2 linked regions of the Thermus thermophilus genome follow. The protein of the gene in region 1 interacts with the protein of each later gene in a pairwise test. Links are inferred from orthologs where the notes say so. Each region holds a gene or a part of one and is shown on either strand. Other genes may lie near its edges.

What was found. The genes of interacting proteins can lie anywhere in the genome.
Region 2: the proteins of rpe (region 1) and eno interact in binary tests that used the Escherichia coli proteins (3 or more experiments, as listed by UniProt). The link is inferred for Thermus thermophilus from one-to-one orthologs.

The regions. Positions count from the first base shown.
Region 1 is NZ_AP025158.1:1,822,224-1,827,802, reverse strand. What follows is about bases 641-3,514. They hold rpe (ribulose-phosphate 3-epimerase), read left to right. Parts: upstream 641-1,683; coding sequence 1,684-2,346; downstream 2,347-3,514. Other genes in these bases: TthTMY_RS09805 (sensor histidine kinase), read left to right, coding at 3,465-3,514; TthTMY_RS09810 (cupin domain-containing protein), read left to right, coding at 3,105-3,422; TthTMY_RS09820 (CAP domain-containing protein), read right to left, coding at 2,388-2,678; TthTMY_RS09830 (phosphate-starvation-inducible PsiE family protein), read left to right, coding at 1,259-1,684; tkt (transketolase), read left to right, coding at 641-1,204. Also shown: more of tkt, read left to right, coding at 1-640; more of TthTMY_RS09805, read left to right, coding at 3,515-5,579. UniProt on the Escherichia coli protein: Catalyzes the reversible epimerization of D-ribulose 5-phosphate to D-xylulose 5-phosphate.
Region 2 is NZ_AP025158.1:1,307-6,885, forward strand. What follows is about bases 847-3,720. They hold eno (phosphopyruvate hydratase), read left to right. Parts: upstream 847-1,586; coding sequence 1,587-2,855; downstream 2,856-3,720. Other genes in these bases: dnaN (DNA polymerase III subunit beta), read left to right, coding at 847-1,534; pyk (pyruvate kinase), read left to right, coding at 2,842-3,720. Also shown: chromosomal replication initiator protein DnaA, read left to right, coding at 1-105; more of dnaN, read left to right, coding at 407-846; more of pyk, read left to right, coding at 3,721-4,266; TthTMY_RS00030 (DUF4139 domain-containing protein), read right to left, coding at 4,267-5,247; TthTMY_RS00035 (MBL fold metallo-hydrolase), read right to left, coding at 5,244-5,579. UniProt on the Escherichia coli protein: Catalyzes the reversible conversion of 2-phosphoglycerate (2-PG) into phosphoenolpyruvate (PEP). It is essential for the degradation of carbohydrates via glycolysis.

The DNA of each region.
Region 1 (5,579 bases):
CTTCGGCTCCCCCAAGCAGGACTCCCACAAGGCCCACGGGGAGCCCTTGGGCCCTGAGGCGGTGGAGGCCACCCGAAAGAACCTGGGCTGGCCCTACCCCCCCTTCGTGGTGCCCGAGGAGGTCTACCGCCACATGGACATGCGGGAGAAGGGGCGGGCCTGGCAGGAGGCCTGGGAGAAGGCCCTCGAGGCCTACGCCCGGGAATACCCGGACCTCCACCAGGAGCTCATACGGCGCCTGCGAGGGGAGCTTCCGCCTTTGCCCGAAGCGCCCCCATCCTTTGACAAGCCCATCGCCACCCGGGCGGCGAGCGGCCGGGCCCTGGACCTCCTCGCTCCCCGCATGCCTGAGCTCCTTGGGGGAAGCGCCGACCTCACCCCCTCCAACAACACCAAGGCCGAGGGGATGGAGGACTTCTCCCGGGCGAACCCCTTGGGCCGCTACCTCCACTTCGGGGTGCGGGAGCACGCCATGGGGGCCATCCTGAACGGCCTCAACCTCCACGGGGGGTACCGGGCCTACGGCGGGACCTTCCTCGTCTTCTCCGACTACATGCGCCCCGCCATCCGCCTCGCCGCCCTCATGGAAACCCCCACGGTCTTCGTCTTCACCCACGACTCCATCGCCCTGGGCGAGGACGGCCCCACCCACCAGCCCGTGGAGCACCTCATGAGCCTTCGGGCCATGCCGAACCTCTTTGTGATCCGCCCTGCGGACGCCTACGAGACCTTTTACGCCTGGCAGGTGGCCTTAAGGCGCAAGGAGGGCCCCACCGCCCTTGTCCTCACCCGCCAGGCGGTGCCCCTCCTCTCCCCGGAGAAGGCCAAGGGGCTTTTGCGGGGAGGCTACGTCCTGGAGGACGTGGAGGAGCCCCAAGGGGTCCTCGTGGCCTCGGGGAGCGAGGTGCACCTGGCCCTTAGGGCCCAGGCCCTCCTCCGGGAGAAGGGGGTGCGGGTCCGGGTGGTGAGCCTGCCTTCCTTTGAGCTCTTCGCCGCCCAGCCCGAGGCTTACCGCCAAGAGGTCCTGCCCCCGGGGCTTCCGGTGGTGGCTGTGGAGGCGGGGGCCAGCCTGGGGTGGGAGCGGTACGCCCACAAGGTGGTGGCCCTGGACCGCTTCGGGGCCAGCGCCCCCTACCCCGAGGTCTACGAGCGGCTCGGCTTCACCCCGGAGCGGGTGGCGGAGGCCTTCCTCTCCCTGGTGTAAAAGGGCGGGATTTACCGGGGGAAGGCCCCCAGGGGAGGGGCTTAGGCTAGGGGTATGGGGGAGGTGTTTCGCAAGGCCGAGGCGGCCATCTACCTCTTCGCCGGGCTTCTCGTGGTCCTGGGAGCGGTCTACGTCTTGGGCGAGGCCCTGGTCCAGGGGGTGGGGCTTTTCCTGGGGGGCGAGGGGAGCAAGGCGGCCGTCTTCCTCCTGGACCGGGTGCTCCTCGCCCTGATGATGGCCGAGATCCTCTACACCCTCGTCCGCTTCGCCCGGGAGGGGCAGCTTCAGGTGGAGCCCTTCCTCGTCATCGGCCTCATCGCCGGGGTGCGGCGGATCCTCGTGGTCACCGCCGAGGGGTTGCAGAAGTTCTCCTTCTCCCTCCAGGACCCCGGCTTCCAGGCGGTTTTGGTGGAGCTTCTCCTCCTCTCCCTCATGGTGTTGACCCTGGCCTGGGCCTACCGCCTGGTGCGCGGGGTATAGTGGGGCCCGTGCGGTTCGCGCCCTCCATCCTCACGGCGGACCTGGCGAGGCTAGGGGAGGCCATAAGGGAGGCGGAGGCGGCCGGGGTGGACTGGATCCACCTGGACGTGATGGACGGGGTATTCGTCCCCAACCTCACCTTCGGGCCCCTCCTCGTGGAGGCGGTGAGGCGGGTCACCTCCTTGCCCCTGGACGTGCACCTCATGATCGTCCAGCCGGAGCGCTACCTCGAGGACTTCGCCAAGGCGGGGGCGGACCACATCACCGTCCACTTTGAGGCCACCTACCACCCCCACCGGGCGGTGCAGAAGGTGAAGGAGCTGGGAAAAAAGGCGGGGCTCGCCGTGAACCCGGGGACGCCCCTGGAGGCCTTTGAGCCCCTGCTCCCGGATCTGGACCTGGCCCTCCTCATGAGCGTCAACCCCGGCTTCGGCGGCCAGCGCTACCTCCCCACGGCCACGGAGAGGCTCCGGCGCCTCAAGGCCATGCGGGATCGGTTGAACCCCGCCTGCCTCATCGTGGTGGACGGCGGCATCAACCGGGAGACCGTGGCCGAGGCCCGGCGGGCGGGGGCGGACGTGGCCGTGGCGGGGAGTGCCCTCTTCAACGACAGGCCCGTGGCGGAGAACCTGAAGGCCCTCCGCCTCGCCCTGCTGGGCTAAGGCCACCCCATGCTGAAGCAAGCGGGGGGTGTGGACGGGGCTTACGGCCTTGGGCGCCCCAGGACGAGGGTCCAGTACCCTTCCCGCCCCCAGAGCCCCGCGTGGACGAAGCGGGGGGCCATGAGGTTGGCGCAGTGGCCGGGGCTTTCCGCCCAGGCGCGAAGGGCCGCCTCCGCCTGGGCAGGGTCGTAGGCCACGTTCTCGCCCAGGGCGGACCAGAGGTACCCTTCCCGCTCCCGGACGGTGGAGCCGTCCGTGCCCACGTGCCCCAGGAAGCCGTGGGTGGCCATGTCCTCCGTGTGGGCCCTGGCCGCGGCCGTGAGCTTAAGCACCCCACCGCGGCTTTCGCCGCGGTGGGGGCTCCAAAAGGGCCTTCCCAAGCCTTATTTCGGGCGACCCATGTTGCGAGATCAACGTGCAGCCACTTAGCCTCCCAGGCCAGGGGAGGGGCCGCAGGGTGGTAAACGCTCCCGCAAGCCCGCCCCTCGGCCCGGATCCGGTTTAGGGCCTCGAGGACGGGGTCGGCCCCCTGCCCGGCGCAGGCGGGGAGGAGGGCGAGAAGAAGGAGGAGGCGCACGCCCTCTAGGGTAACCGAAGGCCCGCCCTTTTGGGCGGGCCCTTCGCGCTGGTCGGGGAGGCCGGATTTGAACCGACGACCCCACGCACCCCAAGCGTGTGCGCTACCAGGCTGCGCTACTCCCCGGCGCGCAAAGGTTAGTCTAGCCCTCTTCCGGGCCCCCGTCAAGTAGACTTCGGGCATGGAGATCAAGGACCTGAAGCGCCTCGCCCGCTACAACCCGGAGAAGATGGCCAAGATCCCCGTCTTCCAGTCGGAGCGGATGCTCTACGACCTCTACGCCCTCCTTCCGGGCCAGGCCCAGAAGGTGCACGTCCACGAGGACTCGGACAAGGTCTACTACGCCCTGGAGGGGGAGGTGGTGGTGCGGGTGGGGGAGGAGGAGGCCCTCCTCGCCCCCGGGATGGCCGCCTTCGCCCCGGCGGGCGCCCCCCACGGGGTGCGGAACGAGTCGGCGAGCCCCGCCCTGCTCCTCGTGGTCACGGCCCCCAAGCCCTAGGTTTTCACGGGGTTTTCAAGGGCTGGCCCTATACTCCAAGCGGTGGTCCAGAGCCTCCCCGCCGACCTGGCCTTCCTCGCCGACCTCTTGCGCCGCTACCCGGTGCAGGTGGTCTGGCGGGGGACGGTCCTGCCCGAGGGGCCTTTGCGGGGGGAGAAGCTTTGGGAGGAGGGGGAGGTGGCCCTTTACTGGGCGGGAAGCCGCCCCCCCGCTCCAGAAACCCTCGAGGCCCTGCGCCTCCTCCTTAAGGCCTTCCAGGAGGTCCTGGCCCTGAGGGAGCGGGAGCTTGCCCTCCTCAAGGCCCAGGACGAGACGGGGAGGCTTCTTAGGCTTCTCCTCCACGAGATCAAAAACCCCCTGATGAGCGTCCTCGGGGCCCTGGAGCTCGCCCTGGAGACCGAGGGCCTGCCCGAGGAGGCCAAGGAGCTCTTGGAGATCGCCGAGCGCTCCGCCCGGCGCATCCAGGAGCTTCTGCAGAAGGCCCAGGACTACCTGAGGCTCGGCCAGGGGGTGCGCCTCAAGAGCGAGCGGGTGGACCTGAAGGCCCTCCTCCGCCAGGCGGCCGAGGAGGTGAGGCCCCTCGCCCGAAGGAAGGGCATCGCCTTAAGGCTCGCCCTGCCTCGAGGGGAGACCTGGGTCTACGGGGACCCGGACTGGCTCTACCAGGCGGTCCTCAACGTGCTGAACAACGCCATTAAGTACACCCCCGAAGGGGGCCGGGTGAGGGTGCGCCTCCTGGTGGGGCGGGACCATTACGGCATCGCCGTGGCCGACACCGGGCCGGGCATCCCCGAGGAGGAGCAGGACAAGGTCTTTGAGCCCTTCTACCGGGCCTCCACCCGGGGGGAGGTGGAGGGCACGGGGCTTGGGCTTGCCCTGGTGAAGCGGGTCCTCGAGGCCCACGGGGGGGAGGTGCGCCTGAGAAGCCGCCTGGGCCGGGGAAGCACCTTCCTCCTCCTCCTGCCGAGGCCCAGGCCCGGACAGCGGGCCCCCGTGGGGCGGCTCCTCCTCCTCATGGTGGCCCTCATCGCCCTGGCCCGTCTCCCCCTCTTCCCGGCCCCCCTGGGCTCCAAGGCCTTCGGGGAGGTGCCTGCGGGGGAGGTGGTGCGCCTTCCGGGCCTGGAGCTCGCCTTTAGCCCGGACGCCCAAGGGGAGGCCCGGCGCTGGCGGAGCCTTTGGGGCGGGGGGGAGAGGGTGCGGGTGGCCCTGGAAGGCGGGGGGGTGGAGGCGGTGCGGGAGGCCCCCGTGCCCCTCTCCCTCGCTACCCCGGAGGGCGAGGTGCGGCCCATGGGCACCCATCTGCGCCTGAACCGGGCCGAGGGGAGCCGGCTTTCCCTTTACCGGGGCGAGGTGGCCTTAGGGGAAGGGCGCCTCCCCGCCGGGGAGGGGGCGGTGCTGGGGACGGGGGTGCGCAAGAAGCTTCTCCCCGCCCCCCTGGTGCGCCCCGCCCCGGGGCCGGAAGGGGAGGTGGTCTTCCGCCTCCTCCTTCCCCCGGGGGCCCGGGGCTTCCGGGTGGAGGTGCGAAGCGGAGGGGCCGTGGTCCTCTCCGCCCGGGGGGAGGGCGGCCTCTTCCGCTACCTGCCCCAGGGGGACCGCCTGAGCGAGCTGAGGGCCTTCGCCCTGGACGAGGTGGGCCTCGAGGGCTACCCCTCGGACCCCGTGCCCTTCCGGGAGCGGAAGAGCTTCTACGAGGGCAAGCGCCGCCTCCCCCAGGACCCCAAGGGGGCGGAGGGCTTCTTGAGGCGGGCAGTGGAGGCCTTTCCCGACGACGCCGAGGCCCTAGGGGAGCTCGCCTTCGCCCTCTACCTCCAGGGGCGGCACGCCGAGGCCAAGCCCCTTTACGAGAAGGCCCTGGCCCTCCTGGACGGCCCCGACCTCCGGGTGCGCTACGGCCGCCTCCTCTACCACCTGGGCCGCTACGCCGAGGCCGAGGAGGCCTACCGCCGGGTCCTGGCCCAGGACCCCGGCAACCTGGACGCCCGCTGGGGCCTGGCGGAGGTGGCCCTGGCCCTGGGCCGGGCCAAGGAGGCGGAGCTCCTCGCCCGGCAGGTGCTAGGCCTCAGGCCCGATTACCCCCTGGCCCGCTTCACCCTGGCCAAGGCCCTCCTGGAGCAGGGGAAGAAGGAGGAGGCCAAGGCGCTTTTGCGGGAGGAGCTT
Region 2 (5,579 bases), 1.8 Mb from region 1 along the record:
GACCACACCACGGTCCTCTACGCCATCCAGAAGGTCCAGGAGCTCGCGGAAAGCGACCGGGAGGTGCAGGGCCTCCTCCGCACCCTCCGGGAGGCGTGCACATGACCCCTGTGGATAACCTGTGGATAACCCTGTGGATAACCGGGCTCAAGCTGTGGATAACCCTGTGGATAACCTGTGGAAAACCCCAGGGGGGCCGACCCCTGTGGATAACCCGCCCTTTATCCACAGGTTATCCACAGGCCGGGGCCAGTTATCCACAGCAGTTATCCACAGGCCGTTTCTCGTCCTGGAGGGCGTTTTCCCCCGCTTATCCACATTTCCACAGGCCCTACTACTACGACTACGGATCTTTAAAAGCTTTAAAAAAAAGAGTCGTAATAGCCGTTAAAGGAGGCGTTAGGCGATGAACATAACGGTTCCCAAGAAACTCCTCTCGGACCAGCTTTCCCTTCTGGAGCGCATCGTCCCCTCTAGAAGCGCCAACCCCCTCTACACCTACCTGGGGCTTTACGCCGAGGAAGGAGCTTTGGTCCTCTTCGGGACCAACGGGGAGGTGGACCTCGAGGTCCGCCTCCCCGCCGAGGCCCAAAGCCTTCCCCGGGTGCTCGTCCCCGCCCAGCCCTTCTTCCAGCTGGTGCGGAGCCTTCCCGGGGACCTCGTGGCCCTCGGCCTCGCCTCGGAGCCGGGCCAGGGGGGGCAGCTGGAGCTCTCCTCGGGGCGCTTCCGCACCCGGCTCAGCCTGGCCCCCGCCGAGGGCTACCCCGAGCTTCTGGTGCCCGAGGGGGAGGACGAGGGGGCCTTCCCCCTCCGGACGCGGATGCCCTCCGGGGAGCTCGTCAAGGCCTTGACCCACGTGCGCTACGCCGCGAGCAACGAGGAATACCGGGCCATCTTCCGCGGGGTGCAACTGGAGTTCTCTCCCCAGGGCTTCCGGGCGGTGGCCTCCGACGGGTACCGCCTCGCCCTCTACGACCTGCCCCTGCCCCAAGGGTTCCAGGCCAAGGCCGTGGTCCCCGCCCGGAGCGTGGACGAGATGGTGCGGGTCCTGAAGGGGGCAGACGGGGCCGAGGCCGACCTTGCCTTGGGCGGGGGGGTGTTGGCCCTGGCCCTCGAGGGCGGAAGCGGGGTCCGGATGGCCCTCCGCCTCATGGAAGGGGAGTTCCCCGACTACCAGAGGGTTATCCCCCAGGAGTTCGCCCTCAAGGTCCAGGTGGAGGGAGAGGCCCTCAGGGAGGCGGTGCGCCGGGTGAGCGTCCTCTCCGACCGGCAGAACCACCGGGTAGACCTCCTTTTGGAGGAGGGCCGGATCCTCCTCTCCGCCGAGGGGGACTACGGCAAGGGGCAGGAGGAGGTGCCCGCCCAGGTGGAGGGGCCGGGCATGGCCGTGGCCTACAACGCCCGCTACCTCCTCGAGGCCCTCGCCCCCGTGGGGGACCGGGCCCACCTGGGCATCTCCGGGCCCACGAGCCCGAGCCTCATCTGGGGGGACGGGGAGGGGTACCGGGCGGTGGTGGTGCCCCTCAGGGTCTAGGGGGTAGTATGGGGCGGGGGAGCGTGAAGCGCTTCCACAAGGGAGGTTGGGCATGACCACCATTGTCGGCGTCCGGGCACGCGAGGTTTTGGACTCCAGGGGCTTTCCCACGGTAGAGGCGGAGGTGGAGCTGGAAGGCGGGGCCAGGGGCCGGGCCATGGTGCCCTCCGGGGCCTCCACCGGAACCCATGAGGCCCTGGAGCTCAGGGACGGCGGCAAGCGCTACCTGGGCAAGGGGGTGCGCCGGGCGGTGGAGAACGTCAACGAGCGCATCGCCCCCGAGCTCATCGGGATGGACGCCCTGGACCAGGAAGGGGTGGACCGGGTCATGCGGGAGCTGGACGGCACCCCCAACAAGGCCAACCTGGGGGCGAACGCCATCCTGGCCGTGTCCTTGGCCACGGCCCGGGCGGCGGCCGAGGCCCTGGGCCTGCCCCTCTACCGCTACCTGGGCGGGGTCCAGGGGGTCACCCTCCCCGTGCCCCTCATGAACGTCATCAACGGGGGGAAGCACGCCGACAACCGGGTGGACTTCCAGGAGTTCATGCTGGTGCCCGCCGGGGCGGGAAGCTTCGCCGAGGCCTTGAGGATCGGGGCCGAGGTCTTCCACACCCTCAAGGCCGTCCTCAAGGAGAAGGGCTACAGCACCAACGTGGGGGACGAGGGCGGCTTCGCCCCCGACCTCAAGAGCAACGAAGAGGCGGTGGAGCTTTTGCTCCTCGCCATTGAGCGGGCGGGGTACACCCCGGGCCAGGAGGTCTCCCTGGCCCTGGACCCGGCCACGAGCGAGCTTTACCGGGACGGGAAGTACCACCTGGAGGGGGAGGGCAAGGTCCTCTCCTCGGAGGAGATGGTGGCCTTCTGGGAGGCCTGGGTGGAGAAGTACCCCATCCGTTCCATTGAGGACGGCCTGGCCGAGGACGACTGGGAGGGGTGGCGGCTTCTCACCGAGCGCCTGGGGGGGAAGGTCCAGCTCGTGGGGGACGACCTCTTCGTCACCAACCCAGAGAGGCTCCGGGCGGGGATTGAGCGGGGGGTGGCCAACGCCATCCTGGTCAAGGTGAACCAGATCGGGACCCTCTCGGAGACCCTCGAGGCCATCCGCCTGGCCCAGCGCTCGGGGTACCGGGCGGTGATCAGCCACCGCTCCGGGGAGACGGAGGACAGCTTCATCGCCGACCTCGCCGTGGCGGTGAACGCCGGGCAGATCAAAACCGGCTCCCTTTCCCGCTCCGACCGGCTGGCCAAGTACAACCAGCTCCTGCGCATTGAGGAGGAGCTGGGCCGGGCCGCGAGGTTTTTGGGGTATGCCGCCTTTTAAGCGCACCAAGATCGTGGCCACCCTGGGACCGGCCACGGACGACAAGGAGGTGATCCGCGCCCTGGCGGAGGCCGGGGCCGACGTCTTTCGTCTGAACTTCAGCCACGGCGCTCCCGAGGACCACAGGCGCCGGGTGGGCTGGGTGCGGGAGGTGGCGGAGGAGCTCGGCCGAACCCTGGCCGTCCTCCAGGACCTCCAGGGCCCGAAGATCCGTGTGGGCCGTTTCCGGGAGGGGCAGGTCCTCCTCCGCCCGGGGCAGAGGTTCGTCCTCACCGCCGAGCCCGTGGAGGGGGACGAGCACCGCGTTTCCGTGAGCTACAAGGGGCTTCCCGAGGACGTTTCCCCGGGGCAGACCCTCCTTTTGGACGACGGCCGCATCCGGCTCAAGGTCCTGGAGGTCCGGGGCCCGGAGATCCACACGGAGGTGGAGGTGGGCGGGGTCCTCTCCAACAACAAGGGGATCAACATCCCTGGGGCGGACCTCTCCATCCCCGCCCTCTCGGAGAAGGACATCCAGGATCTGGCCCTGGGGGCGGAGCTCGGGGTGGACTGGGTGGCGGTCTCCTTCGTCCGCACGCGGGACGACCTCCTCCTCGCCCGGCACTACCTCTCCCGCTACGGCTCCAAGGCCAGGCTCATGGCCAAGATTGAGAAGCCCTCGGCCGTGGCCCGGTTTGAGGAGATCCTGGAGGAGGCGGACGGGATCATGGTGGCCCGGGGGGACCTCGGGGTGGAGATGCCCCTGGAGGAGGTGCCCATCGTCCAGAAGCGCCTCATCCTCCGGTGCATCGCCGCCGGGAAGCCGGTGATCACCGCCACCCAGATGCTGGAGTCCATGGTGCAGAACCCGAGCCCCACCCGGGCCGAGGCCTCGGACGTGGCCAACGCCATCTTTGACGGGACGGACGCGGTGATGCTCTCCGCGGAGACGGCGGCCGGGGCCTACCCGGTGGAGGCCGTGGCCATGATGGGGAGGATCGCCAAGGCGGTGGAGTCCTCCCCGGAGTTCTTGCAAAAGCTCAACGTCCTCCGCCCCGCCCCCACCCCCACCACCCAGGACGCCATCGCCCAGGCGGCGGACGACGTGGTGGAGGCGGTGGGGGCCCGGGCCATCGTGGTCTTCACGGCCACGGGCAGCTCGGCGCGGAGAATCGCCCGTACCCGGCCCCAGGTGCCCATCCTGGCCCTCACCCCGAACCCCGAGGTGCGGAACCAGCTGGCCTTGGTCTGGGGGGTCTACCCCCATCTCGCCCCCGACCCCCAGGACACCGACGATATGGTCCGCATCGCCCTCAGGGAGGTAAAGGCCCTGGGGCTCGCCCAGGTGGGGGACCGGGTGGTCATCGCCGCCGGGGTGCCCTTCGGGGTCCGGGGGACGACGAACCTCATCCGCGTGGAGCGGGTGGGGTAGCTACCGGGGTAGGGTGAGCCGGTAGCGGAAGGAGCGGGCCTCCATGGGGTCCAGGACCGCCTCGAGGCGGTACCCTTCCGGCAGGAGAACCGCGCCGGGGAAGTCCAGCCGGAATCCCCGGGGAAAGGTTTCGGCGAGGAGCAGGCGGACGGGGTAGGGGTAAGGGTTTTCCAGGCGGGTCTCCACGCGGTAGGTGGCCTCCTTCTCCCCCTGGGAGAGGAGGGCCACCTCGCGGACGAGGCGCGCCCTGAGGTCCTGGCCCAGCCAGGCCTCCGCCACCCCGCCCTCGGGCGTGGCGGGAAGGAGGGCCTGGCCCAGGAAGCGCCCTTCCTCCACCACTTCCAGGGGCCCTGGGGCCAGGGGGAAGGGGGCCAGGAAGCGGAGGCCCCGCTCCAAGGGGAGCACTCCCTGGGGCCGGAAGGGGCCTTGGTAGCGGAGAAGCCTTTCAGGCTCCACCGCCTGCCGCAGGAAGGGAAGCTCGGTGGTGCCGGGGAAAAGGGTCCTTGGGGGAAGCTCATAGCGGAAAAGGCCGAAGGGGTTTTCCGGGGCTTCCTCCAGGGCGCGGAGGGCGGCCTGGGGGAGGACCTTGGCCCGCACCTCCCCGGCGAAGAGGGTGAGCCTTTCCGCCCTCAGGGCCTCCCCTTCCAGCCTGAGGCGGGCCCAGGCGGTGAGGGCGGTTCCGTCCAGGGTGTAGAAAACCTCCCCGGAAAGCCCCGTGTAGAGGTAGCGGAGCGTCGCCTTCCCCTCCCCCCGGTAGCGGAAGAGCACGGCGCTTCCCTGGAAGACCCTTTCCGTCTCCTCTACCCCCAGAAGGCGCAGGGAGCCGGGGAGGATGCGGCCGAGCTTCTCCCCGGCCAGGTAGACCCAGGCCACGGGGGGGAGGTCCACGGGCTCCTTGACCTCGGCGAAGCCGGGGTAGACCGCCACCTCCTGGGCCACGGCGGAAAGGCTCAGGGCAAGGAGGGCGAGGCGTTTTCTCATACCCCCAGTCTACGGGCGATCGCGGCCACCTCCTCCCTGCTCAAAGGCCCCCCGTGGCCCAGGTAGACCCGCTCTACCCCAAGCTCCAGGATCTTGCGCACCGTCTTCCGGGCCAGGGCGTGGTCCTCGTTGATGAACCTCGGGGGAAGGCCCTTTCCCCTGAGGGCATCCCCGGCCAGGAGGACGCCTTCCCGCAAAAGCCCCACCTGGCCCAGGGTGTGCCCCGGGAGGTGGACCACCCGGAAGCCGAAGACCTCCATTCCCTCCTCTGCGGGGGCGAGGGCCTCCTCCGGGATCGCCGGCCCCAGGTTGGCCAGGGCCCTTCCCAAGAG